Regions from separate parts of the Corynebacterium sp. 1103A genome, predicted to be linked through region 2. Evidence: predicted binding sites of a transcription regulator. Region 2 holds the regulator's gene; the other holds the start of a gene.
What was found. The regulator LexA, encoded in region 2, represses DNA repair genes until DNA is damaged. The targets are predictions, from matches to a motif close to CGAACANNTGTTCG.
Positions count from the first base shown of each region.

Region 1: the regulator LexA is predicted to act here: its motif matches at 12,704-12,717, upstream of QQS52_RS06535 (HNH endonuclease signature motif containing protein).

Region 1 covers NZ_JASTTF010000007.1:23,234-37,688, forward strand. Annotated here, with positions in the region: gene QQS52_RS06490 (succinate dehydrogenase/fumarate reductase iron-sulfur subunit) at 54-803, opposite strand; gene QQS52_RS06495 (fumarate reductase/succinate dehydrogenase flavoprotein subunit) at 803-2,818, opposite strand; gene QQS52_RS06500 (succinate dehydrogenase cytochrome b subunit) at 2,849-3,604, opposite strand; gene ramB (acetate metabolism transcriptional regulator RamB) at 4,028-5,437, shown strand; gene QQS52_RS06510 (MetQ/NlpA family ABC transporter substrate-binding protein) at 5,489-6,364, opposite strand; gene lpdA (dihydrolipoyl dehydrogenase) at 6,547-7,959, opposite strand; gene QQS52_RS06520 (alpha/beta hydrolase) at 8,576-9,919, shown strand; gene QQS52_RS06525 (alpha/beta hydrolase) at 9,955-11,034, shown strand; gene QQS52_RS06530 (M1 family metallopeptidase) at 11,121-12,545, shown strand; gene QQS52_RS06535 (HNH endonuclease signature motif containing protein) at 12,810-14,384, shown strand.
Region 2 covers NZ_JASTTF010000008.1:96,250-110,704, forward strand. Annotated here, with positions in the region: gene QQS52_RS07440 (1-phosphofructokinase family hexose kinase) at 1-768, opposite strand, end outside; gene ptsP (phosphoenolpyruvate--protein phosphotransferase) at 1,218-2,987, shown strand; gene QQS52_RS07450 (DeoR/GlpR family DNA-binding transcription regulator) at 3,088-3,870, opposite strand; gene lexA (transcriptional repressor LexA) at 4,127-4,831, opposite strand; gene QQS52_RS07460 (hypothetical protein) at 5,088-5,534, shown strand; gene nrdR (transcriptional regulator NrdR) at 5,655-6,113, shown strand; gene hrpA (ATP-dependent RNA helicase HrpA) at 6,129-10,067, opposite strand; gene QQS52_RS07475 (hypothetical protein) at 10,231-11,223, shown strand; gene QQS52_RS07480 (LysR substrate-binding domain-containing protein) at 11,317-12,270, opposite strand; gene QQS52_RS07485 (peroxiredoxin) at 12,414-13,010, shown strand; gene ahpD (alkylhydroperoxidase, AhpD family) at 13,107-13,631, shown strand; gene QQS52_RS07495 (DEAD/DEAH box helicase) at 13,723-14,455, opposite strand, start outside.

The DNA.
Region 1 (14,455 bases), on a different contig from region 2:
ATGAACTTTCTGCCGGAATCGGTTGTTACTGGTGTTTCTCTACTGACTATAGTCTAGTCGTCCTTGCCGCGGAAAGCAGCACGGGCACGTTCGCGGGTGACCGCGGAGACCGCGGTCAGCGGAACCCCGGCCGGACAGACGTCGGCGCACTCGCCGTACAGCGAGCAGTGGCCGAAGTTCTGCTCCAGGTCGTCGACCATGTTGCGGGCGCGACGACCGCGCTCTTCCTTGCCCAGCGGCATCAGCGACAGGTGCACCAGCTTGGCGCCGGTGAACAGGTGGGCTGCGCCGTTCGGGCACGCCGCCACGCAGGCACCGCAGCCGATGCAGGCCGCGTGGTCCAGCGAGTACTCGGCGGTCTCGTGGTTGATGTGCATGGTGTCGGCATCCGGGGCGGTGCCGGCGTCCATGGAGACGTAGCCGCCCTGCTCCATCACGTGATCAAGGGCGCTGCGGTCGACCACCATGTCCTTGATGACCGGGTAGGCCGCGGAGCGGAAGGGCTCGATCTTCAGGGTGTCGCCGTCGTTGAACTGGAACAGGCGCTGCTGGCAGGCCGGGGTGTTCTGGCCCGGGCCGTGCGGGCGGCCGTTAACAGTCAGACCACAAGTACCGCAGATGCCCTCGCGGCAGTCGGAAGCGAACGCGTAAGGTTCCTCACCGCGCTCAATCATTCCGTCATTGACGTGGTCGAGCAGCTCCAAGATGGACATCTGCTCTGCGGCGTCGTCGACCTGGACCGTCTCAAACTTGCCTTCTTGGGTCGGTCCGGCCTGACGCCAGATCTCAAGTGTCAGTTTCATTACTTGTAGTTCCTTGTCATCAGCGGGATCGAATCAAAGTACAGGGGCTCGGCGTGGCGGATGAACTCGTGCTCACCCTCGCCAGCCTCCCAAGCGGAGACGAAGCACCAACGCTCATCGTCGCGCTCGGCCTCGCCGTCCTCGGACAGGTGATCGTCGCGGAAGTGCGCACCACAGGACTCGTCGCGGTCCAGGGCGTCGATGCACATCAGCTCACCCAGGTCCAGGTAGTCGGCCACGCGGGCGCCGTACTCAAGCACCTGGTTCATGTCCTCGGCGGAACCCGGGATCCGGACGTTGGCCCAGAACTCCGCGCGCAGCTCGCGGATCTTGCCGATGGTGGTCTTCAGATCCTCGACGTTGCGGGACACGCCGCAGCCCCAGTAGAGGAGCTCGCCCAGCTTGCGGTGGTAATAGGCCGGGCCGTGCGGGTCGTTGCCGCGGACGTTCATCAGGCGGTCGATGCGGCCCTGAGCGCGCTGCAGGGCGCGCTGCGCGGCCTCGGAATCCTCGGCCAGCTTGTCCTCACCGAGGTGGTCGGCCAGGTAGTTCGGGATGGTGAACGGCAGGGTGAACCAGCCATCCACGGAAGCCGACAGCAGCGAGTTCGCACCCAGGCGGTTAGCACCGTGGTAGGTCCAGGAGCACTCACCGGCGGCGAACAGGCCGTCGATGGAGGTCATCTCGTTGAAGTCGCTCCACAGGCCACCCATGGTGAAGTGGCAGGTCGGGGCGATGCGCATCGGGGTCTCGTAGGCGTCCTCGCCGATGGCTTCCTTGTACATCTCGATCAGGTTCGAGTAGCGCTCGCGGATCTTGTCCTTACCGAGGCGTTCGATGGCGTCGCGGAAGTCCAGGTAGACCGAGTTCTTCAGCGGGCCCACGCCGAGGCCGGCGTTGATCTGCTGGGAGATGGCGCGGGAAGCGACGTCACGCGGGACCAAGTTGCCGAAGGCCGGGTAGCGGCGCTCCAAGAAGTAGTCGCGCTCCTCCTCCGGGATGGAGTTCGGGTCGCGGTCATCGCCTTCGGTCTTGGGGGACCAGATGCGGCCGTCGTTACGCAGCGACTCGGACATCAGGATGGTCTTCGACTGCCATTCGGAGTTGACCGGCAGGCCCGTCGGGTGAAACTGGATGAACGACGGGGAGGCCAGGTAGGCGCCCTGCTCGTAAGCGCGCATCATGGCGCCGGCGTTCGAGTTCTTCGCCAGGGTGGACATGTGGAAGACGTTGCCGTAGCCACCGGTACCCAGGATGACGGCGTGGCCGGTGAAGGCCTTCAGCTCGCCGGTAATCAGGTTACGGGTGACGATGCCGCCGGCGCGCTTGGTGCCATTGTCATCGTAGGTGATGATGTCCTGCAGATCGTGGTGGGAGAACAGCTCCACATTCCCCAGGCCGATCTGGCGGTACAGCGCCGAGGTGGTCGACAGCTGCAGCTGCTGGCCCGTTTGGCCACGGGTGTAGTAGGTGCGGGAAACCTGCACGCCGCCGAAGGAACGGGTGGCCAGGGTGCCGCCGTACTCACGGGCGAACGGGGCGCCGATGGCGTTCATGTGGTCGATGACGCGGCCGGACTCGGAGGCCAGGCGCCAGCAATCGGACTCGCGGCAGCGGTAGTCGCCACCCTTCACGGTGTCCTTGGTGTGGCGGTAGGCCGAGTCGTTGTCGACCTTCTTGGAGCGCGAAGAGTTCACGCCGCCCTGGGCCGCGATGGAGTGCGCGCGGCGCGGGGAGTCGTGGTAGGTGAAGACCTTCACGTTGTAGCCGAGCTCGCCCAGGGCGGCAGCGGCGGCGCCGGCGGACAGGCCGGTGCCGACCACGAGGACCTCGAATTTGCGGCGGTTCAGCGGGGAGACCAGCTGCATGTGGTCCTTCTGGTAGCTCCACATATCCTTCATCGGGACGCCGTGGGGCTCATTCGACTCCAGGATCTTGCCGGGGCGCACACCCTCGACGATGGACTCTGGGTGCGAGAAGTCCGGGTGCTCTCGCTTCAGTTCGGTATTAGTCATGGGTTCAAATATTCCTATCAGTCCTAGTTACTAACTGACGAAGCCAAAGGCGACGGACAGGGGCATAACGATGTTGCCAATGCAGACGATGGCCGGAATCAGGTAGGCCAACACCAGGAAGGTCTGACGCCACTTGTAGCCGGTGATACCCAGGTCAGACGCAGCCAGCTTGATGCCGTGGGTCAGGTGCAGGAACAAGCAGCACATGGCCAGCACGTAGAAAATGGTCACCGGCCAGCGGCTGAAGGTAGCAATCATGTTGGCCTTGACGGCGCCGTGGACGAAGGCGTCCGGAGCGGCCGGGGCCACGCCCATGGTCAGGTCCAACAGGTGGAAGATGAGGAACAGCAGCAGCACGATGCCGGTGACCAGCATGGACTTGGTCGCGAAAGAGTCCAGGCCGCCCATCAGGTTGGAACGGCGGAAACTGCCACGCGAAGCCTTGGAGCGGGAGTGCAGCGCGATTGCACCGTAGATGTGCCCGATGAGGGCGACAATGAGCACGATGCGGATGATCCACAGGGCGGAGCCGTGCGGCAGCAGCGGCTCACCCAGGGAACGCAGGAACTCGCCGTAGACGTCCAAGGCTTCCTCGCCGTCATGTGCCGGCAAGTACAGCTTCAGGTTGCCGGCCATGTGGCCGACGACGAACAGGGCGAACAAGAGACCGCTGACCGCCATGATGAGCTTGAGAACCCACGACGGGACGCCGGGGGTCTGGCGAATCGGTTCTTCACTGATACGACCGTGAGCGATTGCCTCACGGTCAGGTTTCTTCAAAGTCATGACACCTCCATAGTCAACCTAGACTTTACGCAGGATATGGGCCTTTCTCCTAGTTACGAGCTGGCCTTAAGCGCCGCGGGCAAGTTTCGCTCACCGCGAAGTTCCCTAGCTTTAGGTAAGGGTGCCCAAATCTGGGTTTTAGGAAACGTGGCGCCACCTTGGCAACTCGCAATTAGAAAACATGCGTGTTGTGTAATTATTTCGCCATTTGTGAGGTTGATCACCCGGCGAGTAAATGGTGAATGACTTACCCCAATTGGTGTCATACTTTCGCAGGTGTTGCCCCCAGATCGGACGTTTTCCAAAACCGGACGTTCGTACCTTTTATCCCCTAAGCACGACTTTCACACCACCGCTAAGAACCTTCACACAAAATTTGCTAAAACACTGTTATAGGGGCATTAGGCAGGTAACCTATCCGTCATGACGAAGACTTACGTGGGCTCCCGGCTGCGGCAGCTGCGACGCGAAAGAGACCTCAGCCAGGCCTCCCTGGCGTCTACGCTGGGCCTGTCGGCCAGCTACGTGAACCAGATCGAGCACGACGTGCGTCCCCTCACCGTGCCGGTCCTGCTGCGGATCACCGAAGTCTTCGGCGTGGACGCCACGTTCTTCTCCCGCGACGACGACTCCCGGCTGCTCGCCGAAATCCAGGACGTCATCCAGGACAAGGAGCTCTGCCCCTCCCCCGTGGAGCTACAGGAGCTGTCCGAGCTGGTCTACAACCACCCCACCGTCGCGCGCACGCTGGTGGACATGCACCGGCGCTACCGCAACGTCCGCGACAAGCTGTCCCTGGCCACGGACTCGCGCCGCGTCACAGACTCGGCGCAGGCGCTATCGATGCCCCACGACGAGGTCCGCGACTTCTTCTACGCCCGGCAGAACTACCTGGACGGCCTCGACCACCACGCCGAGGAACTGGCCGGGGAAGTGGGCGTCGAACCCTTCCACATCCGCGACACCGAGCGGGCCTTGGCGGACCGGCTGCGCTCGAAGCATAACCTGGAGATCAAGACCGTCGGTCAGCTCGACGGCACTCTGCACCGGCTCGACCGGGAGGCCGGCACCCTGCTGCTGGCCAGCCGGCTGTCCGAGGGTCAGCGCGCCTTCCGCATGGCCACGGAGCTAGGGTTTCTGGAGGCCGGCGATCTCATCACGGATGCCGCCGACGAGGAGCCATTTACGTCCCAGGCCTCGCGTCGGTTGGCGCTGCGCGGCATCGCTAGCTATTTCGCGGCCGCGACCGTGCTGCCCTACGGCTTAATCCACTCGGAGGCAGAGAAGTCTGGCTACGACGTGGAGTTTTTGTGCCAGTCCTTTGGTGTGGGCTACGAGACAGTCGCCTCCCGGCTGTCCACCCTGCAGCGCGACAACCAGCGCGGCATTCCTTTTACTTTCGTGCGCGTGGACCGCGCGGGCAACATGTCCAAGCGCCAATCCGCCACCGGCGTGCACTTTTCCAATTCCGGGGGAACCTGCCCGCTGTGGAATATCTACGAGACTTTCTCTCGGCCCGGCACTATCTCCCGGCAGCTGGCGCAGATGCCGGACGGCCGCAACTACCTATGGGTGGCGCGTACGGTCCAGTACCTGCAGGGCCGCTACGGTGATACCAACAAGATGTTCGCCATCGGGCTCGGCTGCGAGGCGCGGCACGCCGACCGCACTGTATACGCCGCCGGCCTCGACTTGTCCGCCATGTCCAGCGCCACCCCCATTGGCGCCGGCTGCCGCATCTGCCCCCGCAGCAACTGCGCCCAGCGCGCGTTCCCGCCCATCCACGAGGCGCTGGACATCGACACGCACCGCTCGGCGGTGGCGCCGTACTAGGGGCTTCGGCGCTGCTTGTCGGCGCTTGATCCCGGCGCGTGGTGTCCGCGCCTATTCCGCCTCGAGTTCGTCCATGACGCGCTGCAGGACCTCGTCCATCTCCTCCGGGGAGCGCTGGACCTGGACCGAGGTGCCCTGGGAATCCTCGTCGACGGCCGCCTGGACCTTCGGGTCGTGCCAGAGCTGCGCGAGCTCGCGGTAGACCTCGTTGTCCTTGTCCTCGGCGCGCACGACGAAGGCGTTGATGTACGGCGCGGCCTCGCCGGAAGCCGGATCGTCCTGGGCCACGGCGGTGGTCGGGTCGATGCCGGCGCGCTCCAGGAAGGAGTTGTTGATGACAGCCGGGGTGCCCTCGCCCCAGGCGGAGGTGGTCTGGGCAGCATCGACGGTAGTGACCTTGACCTTGGACTTGGCTTCGTCGACGTCGGCCGGCGTCGGCGAGAGGCTACCCTCGACGGTCAGCTCGACCAGGCCCGCGGAAGCTAGCACGTTGAGCGCGCGGCCCTGGTTGGACGGATCGTTCGGGATGGCCACCGTCTCGCCATCGATGCCGTCCAGTGAGTCGTGGTCCTTCCAGAACAACGCGAGCGGCACGATCTCCGTGGAGACGATCGGCACGAGATCCTCGGTGTTGCCCACGTTGTACTCCGCCAGGAAGCGCAGCGTCTGGAAGTTGTTGATGTCGTTCTGGCTCTGCGCCAGCGCGACGTTCGGGGTGGCATAATCCTCGAAGTTCTCGACCTCGATGTTGAAGCCGTTGTCCTCGGCCACCTCCTCGAAGGCGGTCCAAGCCTTCTTCGCGGCATCGGTGGTGCCGACGACGATCTTCTGGTCCTTGCCCTCCCCGTCGGAGCTAGAGCAGGCCGCCAGCCCGGTGCTGGCGAGGGCCACGGCGGTGGCGGTAGCGATAATGCGGCGAAGCTTCATGCGGTTGTCCTTTGCGTTATTCGGCGCGCCCTGCCTGGGCACTCCCGTGAACTAAGCGGTCTAGTACAGACTAACAAAGTGTGAACCGCTCGGTCTGTAAAACGCAAAAATTCCCTACCCCAACGGGTGGGGCAGGGAATCCGGACAGGCTCCTTAGGAAGGCTCCTTAGAGGCTGACAATCTTAGAGGTTGATCATGTGGCCGCCGATGCCCTCGGCAGCCTCCTTCATAGCCTCCGACAGGGTCGGGTGCGTATGGATGTTGCGACCGATCTCCTCGGTGGTCAGGTCGAAGCGCTGCGCCAGGGTCAGCTCCGGCAGGAGCTCCGAGACGTTAGCGCCGACCATGTGGCCGCCCAGCAGCTCGCCGAACTCGGCGTCGGCAACCAGCTTGACGAAGCCGGCGGTCTCGTTCAGGCCCGCCGCCTTGCCGTTCGCGGAGAACGGGAAGCTGGCGACCTTAATCTCGCGGTCCGGGAACTTCTCCTTCGCGGCCTCCTCGGTGTAGCCGAAGGAAGCAACTTGCGGGTTGCAGAAGGTCGCGCGCGGCATCATCTGGTAGTCGCCCAGCTCCTGGGTCTCGGCGCCGGCGATGGTCTCGGCAGCCACCACGCCCTGCGCCTCGGCCACGTGGGCCAGCTGCAGCTTGGCGGTGACGTCGCCGATGGCGTAGATGCCGTCGACGTTGGTGCGCATGCGATCATCGATGGCGATGGCGCCGCGGTCGGTGAGCTCGACACCGGTATTTTCCAGGCCGTAGCCCTCGGTGCGCGGGGCGAAGCCGATGGAGACCATGCAGCGGTCGACGGTCAGGGTCTCGGTCTTCTCGCCGTCCTTGGACTCGATCTCGACGGTCACGTCGTCGCCGTTGTCCTTGATAGAGGTGGTCTTGTAGCCGGTCTTCAGGTTCACGCCCAGCTTCTTGTACTGCTTGGCGATCTCCTTGGAGGCGTCCTTATCCTCGTTCGGCAGGACGCGGTCCATGAATTCCACGATGGTCACGTCCACGCCGTAGTTGGCCAGAACGTAAGCGAACTCCATGCCGATGGCGCCGGCGCCCACGATGACCATGGACTCCGGGGCGTCTTCCTTGAGGATCTGCTCCTCGAAGGAGACGATGTTGCCCCCAATCTCAACGCCCGGCAGGGACTTAACGACGGAGCCGGTGGCGATGATGCAGTCGTCGAAGGTGAGGGTCTTACCCTTGTCGTCCCCCTCGGTGATCTCAATCGTCTTGGCGTCCTTAAAGGAACCCAGACCGTTGACCTCGGCGATCTTGTTCTTCTTCATCAGGTAGTGCACGCCCTTGACGATGCCCGAAGAAACCTTGCGGGAACGCTTGTGGGCTGCCCCATAATCGAAGGAGACCTCACCGGAGATACCAAAGTCCTTGGCCTCATGGTTGAAGGTGTGAGCCACCTCGGCATTCTTCAGCAGCGCCTTGGAGGGAATGCAGCCGACATTGAGGCAGATACCGCCCCAGTACTGCTTCTCCACCACGGCTACCTTTTTGCCGAGCTGGGCTGCGCGGATGGCGGCGACGTAGCCGCCAGGGCCCGCGCCGAGTACTACAACGTCATAATGTTCATTAGTCACGTTCCCAAGGATACGTAACTTTGACCACGCTGTCTGCCAAAGGGGCAAACAAAGCGCGGTAGCAGGGGCCTGTCCGGGGTTATTGCCCCGGGGAATCCGGGGAGATTGCCTCCCGAGCGGATGTCTTTAGAACATCCGTTTTAGAACATCCCAAGCGCCAACGCGATGGTGGACGAGGTGGAGGAACCAGCGTGGACGAGTCCGCCCAGGAATTCGTTGATCTGAACCAAGATGGTGTCGAAAGCGTTCATTTTTTAAAACCCTTCTTTAAACGGTGGAGAGACAGTGCGAACGCGGTTAAGCGGTGCGGTTGTTTTAACGAAAAATTCCCAGCTCGCGTTACGCTGGAGGGGAACTTCCGGGCGGCTAGCCGGCATCGGCAGCCGGAAACCCTCTAGATTATGACACACCTTTCACTTGCGCACCACCTGTTACGTGTCCGGCTGCTAAGCTATATTCGCACTGTGAGCGACAGGTGTTTTTTAGGCTCGACCTTGCTGAAAAATTTCAGCTAACGGACAGCTGCTAACAACTTTGTTTTCGCCTACGATAACCAGTCAGGAAACTCTCTCTACCCTTTGCAAAAAGGGCCCCTCTCTCAGGAAGCGTTAACCTCATGAAGATTATTCGCCCGCTGGTTGGCACCACCGCCGCCACTGCCCTTGCCCTTGGCCTCTGTGCCTCCCCGGCCCTGGGGGACGAGCCGGCCGTCGAAAGCCCGGTCGCCGCAGACTCCCCGGAAGCTGTTGCCGACTTGGAAGAACCGGCCGCCGACCCGGAGGTTGCCGACGCCATCTTAGGCGACGAGAACGCTCCCGAATCCGCGCAGTCCGACGCCGCTACTGCGGAGGCGGAGACCGCCGGGGCCGGCGAGTCCGTCATCACGGAAATCAACCTGGCACAGGAGACCGCCCCGGCGTGGTCCACCAACGCTGACGGCAAGCGCGTCATCAGCCCGTCCAAGATGGCCAGCGGTAAGCAGTGGATGGCCTACGCCCAGGCCAGCTCCTTCAACCGCGAGCACGTCAAGGCCTTCAACGCCACCTCGCCGGCCATGGGCGGGCGCGAAATCCCGCTGGCGGTCATTACCCCGGACGGCAACTTCGACCAGGCCCGCCCGACCTTGTACCTGCTCAACGGCGCCGGCGGCGCGGACCAGGACATGGAGTGGATCAAGCAGACCTACCGCAAGGATGTCGACCCGACCAAGGAAGGCACCCAGGACATGGTCGACTTCTACGTCGACAAGGGCATCAACGTGGTCATCCCGCAGGCCGGCGCCTTCTCCTACTACTTCGACTGGCAGAAGGATCCCAACAGCAAGTACCTCAAGGGCCCGCAGAAGTGGGAGACCTTCCTGACCCAGGAGCTGCCGGGCGCGCTGGAGCAGACCATCAACGGTAACGGCAAGCGCGGCATCGCCGGCATGTCGATGTCCGCGACCTCCGCGCTGGTGCTCGCGCAGCAGCACCCGGACCTCTACGACGCGGTCGGTTCCTTCTCGGGCTGCGCCGCCACCTCGACGGTGCTGCCGCACCAGTTCGTCGGCCTGACCGTCAACCGCGGCGGCGCCACCCCGGAGCAGATCTGGGGCGCCCGCGGCTCTGCCGAGAACCGCCGCTACGACGGCCTGGCTAACGCCGAGAAGCTCCGCGGCCACGAGATCTACGTGTCCGCCAACTCCGGCCTGGTGGGCAAGGAAGACACTGTCTCCCACCTGATGAACCAGGGAGCCGACCTGTCGACCGCCCTGGCAGGGTCCTCCACCCTCACCATCGAGGGCGGCGTCATTGAGGCGGCCATGAACGCCTGCACCCACGACCTGAAGGCCAAGATGGACTCCCTGTCCATCCCGGCGGACTGGAACTTCCGCAACACCGGTACCCACTCCTGGCCGGGCTGGATCAAGGACATCAGCGAGTCCTGGCCGACCTTCGAGCGGGCCTTCGGCGAGAATTAAAACACTAAGAACATAACCAGAAAGAGAGCGCTAGCATGAAGCGACTGAGTACCCTCCTGGCCACCGCAGCCCTGGCTGCCACGGCCACCGCCGTCCCGGCGGCCACCGCAGCCACCCTGACCCCGGCCGACGTCAACGGCGGCGCCCCGGCCTCGGAGGTTAGCGACCTGCAGGTCACCGACGCCGTCGCGAACTCCAAGTGGTACAAGCAGTACAAGGACGACGACCGGGTACTCAAGCTGCAGGCTAGCTCTCCGGCCATGGACGGCCGCCAGATTCCGCTGGCCGTCATCCCGGCGGGCGAGCCCAACCGCCCCACCATCTACCTGCTCAACGGCGCCGGCAGCGCCGAGCAGGACGCGGACTGGCTATCCAAGGCGCAAACCGTCGACTTCTACGCCGACAAGAAGGTTAACGTCGTCATCCCGCAGGCCGGCGCCTTCTCCTACTACACCGACTGGGCGCAGACCCCGAACGGCAAATACCTGCAGGGCCCGCAGAAGTGGGAGACCTTCCTGACCAAGGAGCTGCCGGGCTCCATCGAGTCCCGCCTGCAGGCCAACAACAAGCGCGCCATCGCCGGCATGTCCATGTCCGCGACTTCCTCGCTGCTGCTGGCCCAGCACAACCAGGGCTTCTACGACGCCGTCGGCTCCTTCGCCGGCTGCGCCGCCACCGCTTACCCGATGGAATACGAGTTCCTGCGCTTGACCGTCAACCGGGGCGGCGGCCAGCCGGAGCAGATGTGGGGCCGCCAGGGCTCCGCAAATAACCGCTACAACGACGCCCTGATGAACTCGGAGAAGCTGCGCGGCGCCAAGCTCTACATCTCCTCCGGTTCCGGCCTGGCTGATGAGACCGCCATGCCGAGCTACCTGCAGTCCAAGGGCGCTAGCCAGGCTGAGGCCGCCGTCGGCTCCGCCGTCAACCAGGTCGAGGGCGGCGTCATCGAGGCCGGCGTCAACCATTGCACCCACAACCTCAAGGCCAAGCTGGACTCCCAGAAGATCCCGGCGACCTACAACTTCCGCAACGCCGGCGTCCACAATTGGACCGGCTGGCGCGAGGACCTGGAGAAGTCCTGGGCCACCTTCTGGCAGGCCTTCTACAACTAATGCGGTGTTCTAAACGCGAGCTGTAAGGCCGGTTTTCGGACTGGCTCCTGGGGCTTCCTGCAAGGGCGGTAGAATTAGCATCTATCATGATGCTTTCTTCTACCGCCCTTTCTACTGTTTCTGGTTCTCCTGCTGGTTCTGGTGCTCTTGCGGGCTCTGGCGCTGTTGTTGGCGCAGGGTCTGCCTCTAACGCCACCCGGGACCCGTACACCAAGGTTGACTACAACCTGGGGTTTCGGGTGCGCCACTACCAGCTGGAGCTGGACTACAAGGTCGAGCCCAACCTGCTGTCTGCGCAGGCCACGTTAACCATCGAGGTAGGCGAGGAAGACCTGAACGCCCTGCAGCTCGACCTGGGCCCCGCGATGGCGGTACGCCGCGTCAGCTGTCCTGCGGGCCCAAGGGTGGCCCGCTTTAAGACCTCGGGCGGCAAGCTGCGAATTTCGTTCGCGGAGCCGGTGGCATCGGGAGCAGAAATCACGCTGGCAATCCGCTACGGCGGCAACCCGCGGCCCATCGCCAGCCCCTGGGGTGAAATCGGTTGGGAGGAGACCGAGTCCGGTTCCCTAGTCGCCAGCCAGCCCAACGGGGCGCCGAGCTGGTTCCCGTGCGACGACCACCCGAGTCAGAAGGCCACCTTCGACCTTGCCATCACGGCCGACAATCCCTTCACCGTCGTCGCCAACGGCACGCTGGTCAGCAAGACCACGGCGGGATCGTCACGGACGTTGTGGCACTACCGCATCGATAAGCCTATGGCTACCTACCTGGCGACGGTGCAGGTGGGCGAGTTCAGCGAGTTCCGCCTGGGCCCCAACGCCGTGGCCTACGCGCCGGCGAACCTGCGCGGACAGGTGGCTGAGGAATTCGGGCGCCAGCAGGAGATGCTCGATTTCCTGTCCGAGACCTTCGGGCCGTACCCCTTCCCCGACTACCGCGTGGTCGTCACCGAAGACCAGCTAGAAATCCCGCTGGAGGCGCAGGGCATTTCCATCTTTGGCTCCAACCACGTGCGCGGCGACCACGCCTTCGAACGGCTCATCTTCCACGAGCTTTCCCACCAGTGGTTCGGCAACGCGGTGGGCCTTAGCCGCTGGCAGGACATCTGGCTCAACGAGGGTTTCGCTTGCTACTGCGAGTGGCTCTGGGGCGAGCACGCCGGCCAGTCCGCGGCCCACGATGCCGCCCACTCCCACTACTCGGTCCTCTCCCGCAAGCCCCACGACCTCCTGCTGGCCGACCCCGGGACCCGCGACATGTTCGACGACCGCGTCTACAAGCGCGGCGCCCTGTTCATCCACTCCCTGCGGCGCCTGCTTGGCGATGCCACCTTCTTCCCCCTCGTCCGCTCCTACCTCGCCGATAACCTGCACGGAAACGTGGTTGCGCAGGACTTCTGGGAGGCTCTGACGGGGGCTGTTAAGGATGCTTCCGGAGTTTCTGTTGCGGACGTGGAGGGCCTCTGGAATCAGTGGCTGAAAGAGCGGGAGTTGCCCCGGTTCCCGAAGTAGTTGGCGCTGCTGGGGGCTGGTTGATTGGGCTTTGTACGGCTGGGGCTTTGGGTCGTGATTGGCTGGGCCTTAGTGGGCCGTGTTTGGCTGGGTTGGCTACATATTTTAGTTGCACCTTAAACTAAGCCAGCTCTGTCGAACAGGCGCTTTAACAAATTCGAACATATTTTCTTTTTTGCTGTTGACACGGGCTTTTTCTTCGATACACTTGAACGCGTAAGCGAATAAAGGTTCTACACGACGGTTCCTTAGGGGGTGACCGCCATGACTGACCAGCACGACGAAATCCTAGCAACACTCAAAGAAATCTCTGGCTCCATGGAGCGGTTACGCTCCCTGATGAAGAATCCCGAGGACCTGTCCTTTGGACGTCTTCACCGCGGCTTCGAAGCCTTCGAATACGCCTTCAACAACAAGACCGTCATCGATGGCGCCTTCGCCTTCCTCGCTGAACGCGAAGACGCTGGCCGCCAGGTCGGCTCATCCAAGGCCATCGACTACCTCATAGCGCGCCTCGGCCTGGATTTTGCCACCGCGCGCGATCGGCTCGAGACCGGCCGTGATCTGTTCAGCCCCCTCGACGAGGCCGCACCTACTCGGGAACCGACCCCCCTGCCCGACGATGTCCAGGCTGTCAGCGATGGGGAGCGCGCCCGCCAGCAGGCTGCCGACACGGAAGCGCAGCGCCGGGCACAGGCGGAAAAGGAAGCGGAGGAGCGTCGCCGCAAGCGCCTCCTGGAGGACGGCCAGACCACTAGCGCCAAGGTGCTCGCAATGATTGAATCGGAACTCAAGCACCTCAACCGGCACGCCACCCCGGGCCACAAGCAGCTGCGCGAGCAGGCTCTGGAGAAGGCAAAGGACACCTCGCTGCACACGCTGCGGGACTGGCTGCGCAAGCAGATTAAGAACGCCAACCTGGCCGCCCGTACCCCGGAAGGTACCAAGGACAAGGATGCCGCCTACAAGAAGCGCCGGCTAGCCCTATCCAACCCGGATGCCGACGGCGGCGTGCACGTCCGTGGCTACCTGGACCCTGCCACCGCCGCTCTCGTCAAGAGCGCTCTGGCGAACGCACGCAACGCAGACAACGCCGCTTTGAAGGAAAGCGGGCTGGACCAGGAGGACAAGCGCACCTTCCAGGAGCGCAACGTGGACCACCTGCGCTACATCTGCCGCCGTTACCTGTCCTCCAAGGACCAGTCCACGGGCGGCGCCGCGGGCCTTCTGGTCACCCTCACCATGGATGACCTTGAGAATATGACCGGCGAGAGCCGATTCCCGACGACCGCGGGAATCTCGGTCAGCCCGCTCGACCTTCTCCGGATGGGGCTCGCCGAGCACGACTTCCTCTGCGTCCTCGACCCCCACGGCTTCCCGCTCGAGTTGGCGCGCAACAAGCGCACGGCAAGCCTATGGCAAAAGATTGCCCTGGCCGCCTCCGAGCTGGTGTGCACCCACCCGGACTGCAATCGGGCCTGGGTTGACTGCGACGTCCACCACGTCATCGCCTGGGCTCTGGGAGGAGACACCGATATCTCCAACCTCACGCTCCGGTGCCGACGCCACCACGTGGACAACAACGACTTCCGGGATGGCGCCAACAACATGGGCCACGCCGACAGGTCCCCCGAGACCAGGCGTACCGGCCACCGGGCCGGGCCGGGACAACCGCTGCGGTTCAACGAATCGCCCGCGGCCCAGCAATCGTGCGGTCATAAGGTCCGCCACCGGGGTGTGCCACCCACTGGCACCAGTCTTGGACCCCGTGCCGGTTCCGCCTCGAGCGGCGAGGCTCCCCCGCCAGACCCGCACAGCCAGGCTCCGTTGTTTAGTTAAGATGTTGTCCCTGTTCACCCTCCCCTGCCAACGGCACGCCCGTGTGTCTTGGCGGGGATTCACGCGTGCCT
Region 2 (14,455 bases):
GGCGGTCGGGGGTGTGGCCACCCAGGCCCCATTCGCGGTCACAAGTACCGCGCCGGCACCGCCCAGGGTCACCAGGATTTCGGTCACTCCGCGCTGCACCACGGAGCGGGCAGCAGCCACGACTCCAGAATAATCGCCGCCCGCGGCCTGCTTCTCGAGGGCAAGCCCGTCTTCGCCGGCGAGCTGGCCGAGCTCGAAGCCGTTGGGCTTGAGCAGGTCCGGTGCGGCCGCCTCCAGGTTACGGGCGATTTCCAGCATCGGCTGGTCAGACGTGTCTACCGCTATCTGGGTCTGCGGGGAGGCGCTGCGCAGGGCCTTGATGAGCGAGGAATACCAGCCGGTCGGGCAGCCCGGCGGCAGGGAGCCGGCCAGGACCACCCAGTCCGCGTTGGCCGAGAGGGCACCCAGGCGCTGGATGAGCTCTTGCTGGACCTCCGGGCCTACCAAGGGGCCGGGGCCGTTGATCTTGGTGGTGTCACCGGCCGGGTCGGTGATCGTCGTGTTCACGCGGATGGTCTGGTCGAGGGGTACCGCCTCGTAGGGCAGGGAGGCCTCCTCGACCAGGGAGAGGAAAAGGTCCGAGGGGCCGGCCGGAAACAGCGCAACGGTGGGGTGCTCCGCCAGGTAGGCGGCGTGGGTGACGTTGATCCCTTTGCCGCCGGCGACTTGGGAGACGGACCGGGCGCGGTGGACCAGCCCGGTGGTCAGCGGTTCATCGAGGGATAGGGTCGCGTCGATGCTGGGGTTAGGGGTCAGGGTCAAAATCATGGTGGGTGGGCTTCCTCCGGCGGGCGCTTCGACCATGCGTTCCGCGTTTCACGGTAGTTGTCCTTAACCGCCGGCGCAGGGCCCAGGGCGGGGTGGGACTAGGCGGCGGGTCGCGGCCGAGTGGTCGAGGGGTCAATGTCAACGAGCTGTAACGCGTGACAACGTTTGCAGACGTTTACTTCGTATTGTTGCCCGACTATGCCCGTATGTCAATGAGTATATGTGGTTTTCCGTGGGTCTCGGTAGACTAGGCGGAAAGTTGTTCTCTTGCGGAGGCTTCTAGGGCCACCCCGAGTCTTGTTCTGCGGGGCCGAGGCGTCCCCGGGTCGGCTCCGGAAGAGCTGCAGTATTTGTTTCTAGTGAGTACTGGCGAGCCTGAGTAGGATTGCCTTCACAACGCGTGTATCGATCTTGTCTACTTAGTCTTTAGCCGTAGGGAGAAGTTTTAGATGACCAAAACCGACAACACTGGCAGCTTGGCGGACACCACGTCGGCGAGCGCTGCGGCCAACGAAGCTGGACAGTGGGGCACCATCGCGGGCACCGGTGTGGTGGCCGGCGCCGCCTACGCTCCCGCGGTGTGGGTACGTCCCCGCCCGCAGCTGCCGCAGTCCGGCGAGGCCATCGTCGCGGAAGACCAGCGCGAGGCCGAGTTTGCGCGCTTCCAACAGGCCGCGGAAACCGTCGCGCAGCGTCTCGACGGCCGGGCGGCAAGCGCTGAGGGCCACGCGGCGGAGGTCCTGAAGGCCACTGCCTCGATGGCGCGGGACAAGGGCTGGCACAAGACGGTGCGCAAGAACGTGCGCGGCGGCAATGGCGCGGAATACGCGGTCGTCGTCGCCACGGACAAGTTTGTCTCGATGTTCGAATCCGCCGGCGGCGTCATGGCCGAGCGCACCACGGACCTGAAGGACGTGCGCGATCGCGTCATCGCCGAGCTGCGCGGCGAGGACGAGCCGGGCCTGCCCTACGTCGAGGGCGAGGCCGTGCTGCTGGCCGACGACCTGGCGCCGGCGGATACCGCGACGCTGGACATCGACCGGATCAAGGCCCTAGTGACCGAGCTGGGCGGGCCCACCAGCCACACCGCCATCATCGCGCGCCAGCTGGACATCCCGTGCATAGTGGCCACGGGCGCGAAGTTGCGCGAGCTTGCCGCAGGTCAGTGGCTGTTCGTGGACGGTTCCCGCGGGCTGGTCGAGACCGGCGCGGACTCTGAAAGCTCGCGGGCCGCCGTGGCCGAGTACCAGGCCAAGGCCGCCAAGATCGCCCAGTGGGAAGGCCCGGCGCAAACCAACGACGGCTACCGCGTGCAGCTGCTGGCCAACGTTGCCGACGGCAACGCCGCGCGGCTGGCGGCCGGCACCCAGGCCGAGGGTGTGGGCCTGTACCGCACCGAGCTGTCATTCCTCAACGCTTCGGAGGAGCCGAGTGTCGACGAGCAGGCCCAAATTTACGCCAAGGTCTTCAACGCCTTCGGCGACCGCAAGGTCGTCGTGCGCACCCTGGACGCCGGCTCGGACAAGCCGATTAGCTACGCCACCCTCGATGACGAGGAGAACCCCGCGCTCGGCGTGCGCGGCCTGCGTATCGCCCGCGACAACGAGTCGCTGCTGACCCGGCAGCTGGATGCCATCGCCCAGGCTGCCGAGCAGCGCCCGGAAGGCGCGCAGACCTGGGTCATGGCGCCGATGGTGGCTACCGCGAACGAGGCCCGTTGGTTCGCCGGCCTGTGCCGGGAGCGCAACCTGATCCCAGGCGCGATGGTTGAGGTCCCCGCCGCTGCCCTGATGGCAGACACCATCATGCCGCACCTCGACTTCGTGTCCATCGGCACGAACGATCTGACCCAGTACACCATGGCCGCGGACCGCCTGTCGCCGCAGCTGGCGTACCTGACCGACCCGTGGCAGCCGGCCGTGCTGCGGCTCATCCAGCACACCTGCGTGGTCGGCGGCGACAACAACGTCCCCGTCGGCGTCTGCGGCGAGGCCGCCGCGGATCCGATGCTCGCTGCGGTGCTCACCGGCCTGGGCGTTAACTCCCTGTCGGCCTCCTCGACCGCCGTTGCCGGCGTGGGCGCGCAGCTAGCCGAGCTGAGCCTTGAGGACTGCCAGAAGATCGCAGCAGCGGCCGTGTCCTGCGAAGGCCCCTCTGAGGCCCGCGAGAAGGTCCGCGAGCTCATCGAGGAATTGTCCCGCCCCGCGGCGGACAACTAAACGTCGCCGAAAACCACCATAACCGGCGCAGGCCCCGCTTTTAAGTTGCGGGCCTGCGCCGGTTGTTTGGTTTGTGGGGAAGGGAGGGGAAGGGCCTTCTTTAAGCGTCGGCGGTCACGACCGTGATTTCGCGCTCTCGCAGCGCGTCGACGAAGCTTTGCGGTGCCGCCGAGTCCGTGATGACGACGTCGATATCGGACAGCTTGGCAAAGCTGACCAAATAGTCGTTGCCCAGCTTGGAGGAGTCGCACAGGACAACGACCTTGCGGGCGTTGGTGACGAACGCGGCCTTGATGGCCGCCTCCTGCGCGTCCGCTGTGGACAGGCCGTGGTCCAGGGTCAGGGCGTTGGTGCCGATGAAGGCGACGTCGGCGCGCAGCAGCGCCATGGTGCGCAGGGCTGTGTCACCGACTACCGCCTGGGTAATGCCGCGCACCGTACCGCCCAGCAGCTGGACGTCCTTGATGCCGTTATTAGCCAGGGACAGGGCAATGGGCAGGCTGTTGGACACGATGGACAGCTGGTTAGCCAGCGTGCTGGCGGCGATCAGGTCGCTTAAGGCATTCGTGGTGGTGCCGGCGTCCAAGAAGATGCTGCCCGGGGCCTCGGGGAGGAACTCGAGGGCGGCCTCGGCGATCGCGGACTTCGCCCCCGTGGCCGAGCGCGAGCGCGTGTCGAGGGTGAACTCGGCCGTCTGGAAGGTCTGCGAGGCCACTGCGCCGCCGTGGACGCGGTGCACCACGCCTTCCCGGTCCAAAACGGCCAAGTCGCGGCGAATGGTTTCTGCGGTGACGTCGAATTTGTGGGAGAGTTCCGTCACATTGACGCGTCCCTCGACGGCGGTGAGGGACGCAATCTGCCGACGGCGTTCTTCTGCATACATGGGGGTAGTTCTCCTCGGTCCGTGGGTACGCACGCTGATGGGCTAGCGCACACGGTGAAATGGGTCTACTCAAATTGTCCCAGAAAAACCGCGTGGGCAAACACAAACAGAAAAACCCAAGCGTCCGATTCTTGGGTTGCTTGGGTATTTCTTGAGGTAGATCGGACAAACCGGACCCGGGATCACACGCACGGCGTGAGAGTTTGCATGCCTGATTACCTCAGAAAGGGGGAATAACGCGGGATGTTCCAGGGAATTAAAGCTTGCGCATCACGGAGACGACCTTGCCCATGATTTCTGATTCGTCCCCGTTGATGGGGGAGTAAGCGTCATTGTGCGGCAGCAGCCAGACGCCGGTGGAGTCGCGGTGGAATTCCTTGACGGTTGCCTCCTCGCCGTCTAGGAGGGCCGCGACGAAGTCGCCTTCCTCGGCCGTGGACTGCGAGCGGACGATGACCCAATCCCCGTCGAGGATGCCGGCGTCCCGCATGGAGTCTCCTACGACCTGCAGCATGTAGAGGTCCCCGCCGCCGACGACCTCGTCCGGCATAGGGTAATAGGTGTCGATGTTTTCTTCGGCCGTGATGGGGGTCCCGGCGGCAATGCGCCCGACGACGGGGATATAGCTGACCTGGCCCGCGTCCGGCGGGGTCTGGGGGAGCTCGGCGGACTTGCTGGCCTTCTCGGTCTTCGCGTCTTCCCTCTCAGTGTTGAGGTGGCGAACGTCGACCGCGCGCGGCTTGTTGGGATCGCGCCGCAGGAAGCCCTTTTCCTCCAGCTGCTTGAGCTGATAGGCCACCGAGGATGTGGACTGGAGGCCGGCCGCGTCACCGATCTCACGGATGCTCGGCGGGTAGCCGCGCAGGAGCACGGCGTCGTGAATGACCTCGAGGATGCGCCGCTGGCGGACACTCAAGGAGTCCAGGGTGGGCTTCTGTGAGGATTTGCTGGGTCGGGCCATGGTCTTTAACTCTCCAAGTTGGTTGGCAGGTCGGATAGTCGGTCACAGGCGCTGCGGGCCCGCGTAAATTCCTACCTTCATTTCTAGCACGAAAAGTACAAATGTTCGAGATCTTTGACCGCGCGCTAGACAAATTCTGGGAAGCTTGCTATAAATCGAACACAGAACCTAATTCGAACATTCGAACGAAGGAAAGTCGGAGCCATGTCGGGGTCTAGATTTAGACTCGGTGGCACCAAAGAAAGGAAAGATTACTTTGACTCTCGCATTTGATGACCGCCGTATTGCTAACACCGAATATGCAGCTTACCGCTCCGGTGCTCTCGCGCCTTCCGTGGTCCCCGCGGCCGCGGTGTGGGAGCCTTCCGCCCGCTTTCCCGGAAGCCGTAACCCCAACGCCGGCTGGCCGGGAGGCGGCCCGGCCGGCACGAGTGAGCGTTATTCTCGAACCCTCACGCTAGATAATCGAACAGACCGTCGTTCGCAGCACGCGCTTAGCGCCGAGGATTTCGCAGGGCAGCTGCGCGGCGCTGCCTCTGAGCAGGCGTGCCAGAAGGGGAACTACGCGCTCGGTGCTGTGTTCGGATTTGCCGTCTTCCTAGGCACGTTGGCGGCGGGCATGGGCCTAGTCGACGGCACGGATACGGCCGGTTCCTTGGGCACGGCGTATAGCGCCGTGACCCAGCAAGCCACCCTGAACTAGTAAGCGGGCTCGCCCGCCCGGTTGAGGCGCGCTCCGGCGCAGTAGACTGGTAGCGCATCCGCTTTATCTGCTGTAGCGGATTGAGCGGGAAAGCTAGAAAGATATGGGGAGCGAGCCACATTGTATTGCCCATTTTGTCACCACGAGCAGTCACGCGTTATTGATTCCCGCGTCGTTGACGCGGGTGCGTCCATCCGCCGCCGGCGCGAGTGTTCTTCGTGCCGGGGCCGTTTCACCACGGTCGAAAAGGCCGTGCTGTCCGTGGTCAAGCGCAACGGGCTGTCCGAGCCTTTCAGCCGCGACAAGCTGATCCGCGGCGTGCGCCGAGCCTGCCAGGGCCGCGACGTCTCGGACGACGCGCTCAAGCGCCTGGCCCAGGAGGTGGAGGAGACCGTGCGCAGCCACGGCAGCTCCCAGATCAACGCCAACGATATTGGCCTTGCCATCCTCGATCCGCTACGCGACCTCGATGAGGTGGCGTACCTGCGCTTTGCCTCCGTGTATAAATCCTTCGACAGTGCGGACGATTTCGAGTCGGAGATCCGCCTGATCAAGCGCCGCGACCGCAGCAGTTTTTAGGCTCCCGCTGCGGCGCTAGGCCAGCTTATCGACCGCCTTTTGGATGCGCCGCAGGGACACCGCGTGCGCGGTGCCGAGGCGCTGGGCGAACAGGGAGACTCGGAGTTCCTCTATCATCCAGTAGATTTCGCGTACCGCCTTGGTCTTGGAGCGGCCGGCCGGCAGGGAACGCAGGCGATTGTTGAGGTAGGCCTTGGCCTCTTCGACCTCGTCCTGGCGGTCCGCGTCCTTGTCCGGATCCAGGTTCATCTCCTCCAGCCGGATGCGCACGGCCTGCAGGTAGCGTGGCAGGTGCCGCAGGTGCTCGATGCCGTTTTTCGTGATCGCCTGCGGGGGAAGCAGGAAATCCAGCTGGGCGCGAAGGTCGTCAATGGCCGGGCCGGTCCACTTGTTGAGCTCGTCGGTGACGCGGCCGTATTCGACCAGGCCCGGGGCGATGGCGACGACCATCTGCCGCACGCGCCCGGGAACCGCCGGGGCAACCTTTTTGCGCAGCTGGTCGAACTTCTCCGGGGAACGCACCGGCCCGCCGGCCTCCAGCATGAGGTCGCGGATGGCGGCCACGCGGGCGTCGGAGACCAAGCCCTCGGCGCCGCCGTGCGGGTAGTTGTCGATGGCCACGCGTTGCTGCAAGGGCAGGCCCTTGACCATGGGGCGCGGGTTGACGGTGATTTCCCGCATGAGCAAGGTCAGCGTCGTGGTCAGCATGGCGGCATCGGCCGCAGCCTTGGTGGGGTGGACCTTGACCTCGACTCCGTCTTTCGTGGCGACCAGCGCCGGGTAGGCGGTGACCTCGTGGCCGTCCACCGTGGTGTGAATCTCGTCGTCGATATCGCCCAGGTTATCGGCGTGCCATTCCTTCACCGCGGGTGAGGAGGAGGTGCGGCTGGCCTTGGCCACGGAGGAGCGGATGGAGCCGGCTTGGCGGTGCACCAGCGCGGAGAGATCGCGGTCGGAGTCGATGACCTTGCCCCGCTTATCGATGGCCGCGTAGTTCATGCAGAGGTGGTCGGGCAGCGACTGCGGGCGGAAATCCACGGCGTTGATGCCTTGTCCGCCGAGCTCGCGCAGGACATCGGCGAGCTCCTCCGTGATCGGGCCCGCGTAGGGGACCAGCTTGTCCAAGGCGCGCGCCGCGAACTCCGGGGCGGGCACCACCGTGCGGCGCAGGGCCTTCGGCAGGCTGCGGATGAGCTCGGTGACCAGCTCTAAGCGCAGGCCCGGCACCAGCCAATCGAAGCCGGTCGTGTCCAGGCCGGCTAGCATGGGCACCGGCACCTGGATGGTCACGCCGTCCATGGGATCGCCAGGGCTGAAGTGGTACGACAGGTCTAGCTGCACGTCGCCTGCGCGCCAGGTATCGGGGAAGTCCTCCTCGGTCACGCGGTTATCGTCGTCATTGACTAGCGCTTCCGGATCGAAGTCCAGCAGCGCGGGGTGGGCGCGGTGCTCCTTCTTCCACCAAGAGTCGAAGTACTTGCCGCTGGTGATATTGGCGGGCAGACGCTCGTCGTAGAAGGCAAAGAGGGCGTCCTCGTCCGCTACCAGGCCGCGGCGGCGGGCTTTGTCCTCGTACTCGGCCGCCTTGTCGAGCTTTGCTACGTTGTCGTGGAAGAAGGAATGGTGGGTATTCCACTCGCCGCCGATGAGCGCGTGCCGGATGAACAGGTCCCGGGCCGCGGCCTGGTCGACGCGGTGGTAAGGCACCGAGCGGTCGTGGACCACCGGCACGCCATAGAGCGTCGACTTCTGCTTGACCATCGCCGTGGCCCGCTTGGTGGACCAGACCGGGTCGGAATAGCTGTGCTTGAGCAAGTCGGAGGCCAAGCGCTCGACCCAGGCGGGATCGATCTGGGCGACATCGCGCGCCCACAGCCGGGAGGTCTCCACGAGCTCGGCGGCCATGACGAACTCCGGCGGCTTCTTCGCCAGCGCGGAGCCGGGGAAGACCATAAAGCGCGTGTTACGAGCTCCGTGGAACTCCTTGGAGTTTCCGTCGCGGGCGCCGACATTGGACAGCAAGCCGGACAGCAGCGCCTGGTGGATGGCGTTATCGGCCCGCTTGCCGGATTCCTGTGCGGTCCACTTGAGCTGCTTGGCTACCTCGCGCAGCTGGCGCACCAGGTCGAACCACTCGCGGATGCGTATGTAGTGCAGGTATTCCGCCTTCATCTGCTTGCGGAAGGCGTTGCCGGACTTTTCGTTGCGGGAGTCTTTGATGTAGTCCCATAGCTTGAGCTGGCTTAAGAAATCCGAGGTCTTGTCCTTGAACCGCGCGTGCGCCTGGTCGGCCTGGGCCTGCTTTTCTAAGGGGCGCTCGCGGACGTCCTGGATGGTCATGGCCGCCACGATGACGATGACATCGTGCAGGCAGCCCAGCTTGTGGGCCTCCACTAGCATCCGGCCCATGCGCGGATCCACCGGGATGCGCGCCAGCGTAGCGCCGGTCTTGGTCAGCGTGGGCAGTCCGTTCTTGTCGGCCGTGCCCAAGGCGCCGAGCTCGTTGAGCAGGGCGATGCCGTCGCGCACCGCCTTGTCCGCCGGCGGCTGAACGAAGGGGAAGCGGGAGATATCGCCCAGCCGCAGGGAGACCATCTGCAGGATAACGCTGGCCAGGTTGGTGCGCAGGATTTCCGGGTCCGTGAACTCCGGCCGCGAGAGGAAATCCTGCTCCGAGTACAAGCGGATGGCGATACCGTCGGCCACACGCCCGCAGCGTCCGGAGCGTTGGTTTGCGCTGGCCTGCGAGATGGGCTCGATGGGCAGGCGCTGGACCTTGGTGCGCGTGGAGTAGCGTGAGATACGCGCGGTGCCGGTGTCCACGACGTAGCGGATGCCGGGCACCGTCAGGGAGGTCTCCGCGATGTTGGTGGACAGCACGATGCGCCGGCCCGAGTGCGGGCTAAAGACCCGGTGCTGCTCCTGGTTGGACAGGCGGCCGAAGAGGGGAATGACCTCCACGCCTTTCCACTTCTTGGCCTCGATGACCTCCATGGCGTCGCGGATGTCGCGCTCGCCGGGGAAGAAGCACAAAATATCGCCGTCGCCTTCGGCCATGAGCTCGTTCAGGGCCTCGATGAGTCTGTCCAGCGGATCCTGGTCGACTACCTTGCCGCCGGCCTCGAATTCCAGGGGCCGGTAGCGGATCTCGACGGGGTAGGTGCGGCCGGAGACCTCGATGATGGGCGCGGGGCCCTCCGAGCTGGCGAAGTGTTGGGCGAAACGCTCCGGATCGATGGTCGCCGAGGTAATAATCACCTTCAGGTCCGGGCGCTTGGGCAGCAGCCGCTTGAGGTAGCCCAGAAGGAAGTCGATATTCAGCGAGCGCTCGTGGGCCTCGTCGATGATGATGGTGTCGTAGGCGTTGAGGAAGCGATCGCGCTGCATCTCTGCTAGCAGGATGCCGTCCGTCATTAGCTTGACGGCGGTGGACTTGGAGACCTGGTCGTCGAAGCGGATGGCGTAGCCAACGGTCTGCCCTATCTTCTGGCCCAGCTCATCGGCAATCCGCTCGGCCACCGTGCGGGCCGCCAGGCGCCGCGGCTGCGTGTGGCCGATGAGCCCGCGGCGGCCGCGGCCCAGCTCGAGGCAGATCTTCGGGATCTGGGTGGTCTTGCCGGAGCCGGTCTCGCCGGCGATGATGACCACCTGGTTGTTGTCGATCGCCTGCGCGATGTCGTCCTTGCGGGCGCTAACCGGCAGGCTATCCGGGTAGACGATTTCCGGCACCAGGCGGTCGATGCCGCGCACGCGTTCTTCGGCGGCGTCGATGTCGGCGGAGATCGCCGACAACGCGTGCGGGGAGCGCGCCTTTTTCAGACGGCGCCGGAACGAACGCTCGTCGGCGCTGCGCACGTTTGCCAACCGGGCGTAAAGATCGTCGTGGCTGGGCGCAGCGGGAGAGTTGTCGCGCGCGGAGCGGGGGTCTTGCGGGTCCTTGTGTGTATTAGCCATTGTCGCAGCTAATTCTACTCATGGCGCCGGGCTAGGGCTCAAACCGGTAACTATTGGGACACTCTTTCGGAACAGATGGAACGCGCAGGCCGGATGGATGATACCGTCACTGGGTAGCCAGTTCCCGCCGCATTCAGTTGATGATTGTCAGAAAGGACCCACCATGACCACCCCGAACGATCCGCGCGACGGGCAGTCGCCGAACGAATCCTTCGGCGACCTTCCGCGCTACGAGCCGACCAACCACCCGGAGGACAACCCGAATTTCGGCTCCGCTTTCCCCGGCGAGCATGAGGCCCCGGGCTACGGTTACGCGGGCGGGCAGGGCTACGCGGGTGGCTACGCCGACTACCTGCATGGGCCGCAGCGCCCACAGGCGGTCCGGTCCATCGGGTGGGGCTTTTCCGCCTTCGGCCGCAACTGGAAGACGCTGGTGCCGCTGGCGCTGGTCCTGGGCATGGCCGGGGCGATCCTCTCGATGGGTATTTCCTTGCTCACCGGCGGGAATTTCGAGACCGCGTACTCGGGCAACTCCATGGTCACCAGCCTGCTTAGTCTGGTGATCTCGCTGGTCGTTACTCCGGTGCTGTACCGGTTTGCCACCTGGCACGTCGACGAGCCGCGGCCGGGATTCGGCGCCCTCGGCAAGGACGTGCACTGGGTTGCCGCCGGCGTCTACCTGGTGGTCCAGGGGATTATCACCATCATCATGGTGGGCGGAATGCAGCTGAGCGGCTTCACCGAGATGAGCGAAACCACCGACCCGGCCGAGGTGGATCCGAGCGTCTTCGCGGGTGTCTTCGCCTTCTTCTCGACCTTTGCCCTGCTCACCTTCTTCCTGTCCCCGCTGTTTACGCTGATGGCGTGGTTCGCGGCGGACGGCAAGACCGGGTTCGGCGCCTCCTTCTCGACGGGCTTTGCCGCCGGTAAGAAGAACTACCTGCAGCTGTTGCTGTTCAGCCTGCTGGTGGGCCTGATTTCCTTCGGCATCATGCTGGGTGTGGCGCTGTTGAGCCTGCTCTTTATCAGCTTTGGCGTCGTGGGCGTCATCATCATGTCCATCGTCGTCATGCTGGGCGCCAGCATCGTGGCGGCCATCGTGCTGCTGGCCCAGGCGCACATGTACCGCTCGTGTGCGGCCAGCGTTGGCCTCTAGGAGGCGTTTAGTAAAGACTTCACCCTGCCCGGGAGCACCTAGTTGTGCCCCGCGGCGGGGTGAAGTCTTTGTGGCGTTTTAGGTTGTTTTGGGTTACTGGATGGACTCGCGGGAGCGGGTCAGGGCCTTATCAAAGGCGTCCTTGACGGTCTCGCCGAACTCGCGGAACTCATCGGCGCGGGCGGCGGAGTTGCGGAAGACTATGCCGATCTGGCGCTGGGCGGTCACGGAGTTATCAAAGCGAGCGATGCCCAGCTGCGGGTGGTTGGCCTCCGCGGCCAGGGCTGACTCCGGCACCAGGGTGGCGCCGAGGCCCGCGATGACCAGCTGCACGATGGTGGTTAGCGACGATGCCCGGGTCACCGAGTTGGTGGCCTCCGACGGGTTGATCTTCGCCTGGCGGCACAGGTCCACGATCTGATCGCGCAGGCAGTGGCCGTCGTCGAGCAGCAGCAGATCCAGCGAGTCCAGGTCGTCGAGCTTCAGGTCCTCGCGGCCGGCCAGCGGGTGCTCGTTGGGCACTACCACGGCGAAGTCCTCGGTGTAGAGGGGGACTTCCACCAGCCCGGAGGCCTCCGACGGCAGGGCGATGATGGCAAGGTCCAGCTGGCCGTCGCGCAGGCGTTGGAGCAGGTGCTCGGTCTGTTCTTCGACGATCCGCGGCTCCATGTCGGCGAACTTGCTGTGCAGGTTCTTCAGCAGGTCCGGGAGGATGTACGGGGCCACGGTCGGGATAGCGCCGATAGTCAGGGGGCCGGAGAGCTCCCCGTGGGCGCCGCGCGCGTGGGCGAAGAAGGCGTTGGCGGCCTCCAGGGTGGCCTTGGCGTAGGGCAGGAGCTTCTCGCCGGCGGCGGTGACGATGACCCGACGGGTGGAGCGTTCAATTAATTGGATGTCGAGGCCTTGCTCCAGGGCGACCAGCGCCTGGGACAAAGAAGGCTGGGAAATCTGGAGCTTTTGGGCAGCCGTGCCGAAGTGTTTATTTTCGGCGATAGTGACGAATGTGCGCAGCTGAGCGAGGGTAGGACGGTATTCTTTATTATGCATACTTATCATTATATCATTAATAAATAGGACGGTCTATTGACGTTCCGGAAACTGATAGGCATAATGGAGGCTGTTGGCTGCTAAGGCGGCCGCAGACCACAAATCTGGACTAAGCAACCTCATTAAAGGAGATGTTGTCAACAATGCCTATCTTGACCGTTGGGGAAAAGTTCCCGGAGTTCAACCTGACCGCGCTCACCGGTGGCGACCTGCACGACGTGAACGCCCAGCAGCCGGAGGACTACTTCGAGCAGGTTTCGCTGGATAAGTACGAAGGCAAGTGGAAGATCGTCTTCTTCTATCCGAAGGACTTCACCTTCGTCTGTCCGACCGAAATTGCGGCATTCGGCAAGCTGGACGAAGAGTTCCAGGACCGCGACACCCAGGTCCTGGGTGGCTCCACCGACAACGAGTTCGCTCACTTCAACTGGCGCGCCACCCACCCGGACCTGAAGTCCGTTCCGTTCCCGATGTTCTCCGACGTCCGCCACGACCTTATCCGTGCGCTGGGTGTCGAGAACGCTGACGGTGTCGCTGATCGCGCCACTTTCATTATCGACCCGGACGGCATCATTCAGTTCGTGTCCGTGACCCCGGACGCTGTGGGCCGCAATGTGGACGAAATTCTCCGCGTGCTCGACGCCCTGCAGTCCGAAGAGGTCTGCGCTTGCAACTGGGAGGCTAACGACCCGACCAAGAACATCAACAAGATGGACGTCGTTCAGGAATCCCTGAAGTAAGACTCAAGCCATGGACCCCGTCGAAGTCCGCTCCGGCGGGGTCTTTGCGTCAACCCCGTTGAAAAATACTTATTAAAAACCAGAAGGAGAATAGTCTTGTCTATTGATAACCTGAAGAGCTCCATGCCCGAGTACGCCAAGGACCAGAAGCTGAACCTGGGTACCCTGACTCGCAGCACCGAGCTCAACGAGGAGCAGCTCTGGGGCTCCCTGCTGGCCGCTGCCGCCGCCACCCGCAACGACACCGTCCTCTCCGAGATCATGGAAGAGGCCAAGGAGCACCTGTCCGACGAGGCCGTCGAGGCTGCCCTGGGCGCTGCTACCGTCATGGCGATGAACAACGTTGCCTACCGCGCCAAGGGCTGGCTCGGCGACGACTACGCCCAGGTCAAGTTCGGCCTGCGCATGAACATCATCTCGAAGCCGGGCGTGGAGAAGGCCAACTTCGAGCTGTGGAACACCGTGGTCTCCGCCATCAACGGCTGCGAGCACTGCCTGGCCGCTCACGCGCACGAGCTGCAGGAAGCCGGCCTGACCAAGGAGCAGATCTGGGAGGCCGTCAAGGTCGGCGCCGTCGTCCAGGCCGTTGCCCAGACCGTCCAGATTGAAGCAGCCCGCTAAATTTAGCGCCGCGCTCTAAAGCACGCACCCGCCCGGAGGCTCTACGAAGAGCCCGGGCGGGTGTTTTCGGGCCTTGTGGGGAGCAGGCGCTTTAGTAGTCCACGCTTAGGCTGGACAGGCGGACCTCGCCGGCCTCGTCGGAGGCGTCCAGGTCGACGGTGCCGACCAGCGCGTAGGCGTTGTCGCCGTCCGGGTCCTTGATAATCTGGCGCACGTTCCACGTGCGCGGGAGGGTTTCTGCCAGGCGGAAGTACTCCGGGCCGCGGGCGGCGGGGCCGGAGTCGATGTCGGCGTATTCGTCGAAGTAATCGTCCAGCGCCGCGCCGAAATCGGGGACCTCGTCCAGATAGTCGAGGAGCTCGGCTAGGCGGTCCTCCTTCTCGAAGGCGAAGAGCTGGACTAGGCGGAAGAAGTAGTTGCGCACCATGATGGTAAACGCGCGTTTGTTGGACGTCAGCGCGGTCGGGTCCTCCACGCCGAAGGCCAGCTCCCGGTCGACCGTGGCTTGGTCGACTGGGGAGTCCTCGCCGGCCATCTGCGCCCACTCGTCGACCAGGGAGCTGTCGACCTGGCGGATGAGCTCGCCCAACCATTCCAGGATGTCGGCGAGCTGCTCGGTCATGTACTCCTGCGGCACGGACTGTTTGAGCGTGCGCCAGCAGTCTGTCAGGTAGCGCAAGATTACGCCCTCGGAGCGGGCCAGCCCGTAGGTGGCGACCAGGTCGGAGAACGTCATGGCCTTCTCGATCATCTCGCGCAAAACCGACTTGGGTGCGATGTCGAATTCCAGGGCCCACGGGTTGCCCTCGCAGAAAGACTCGAAG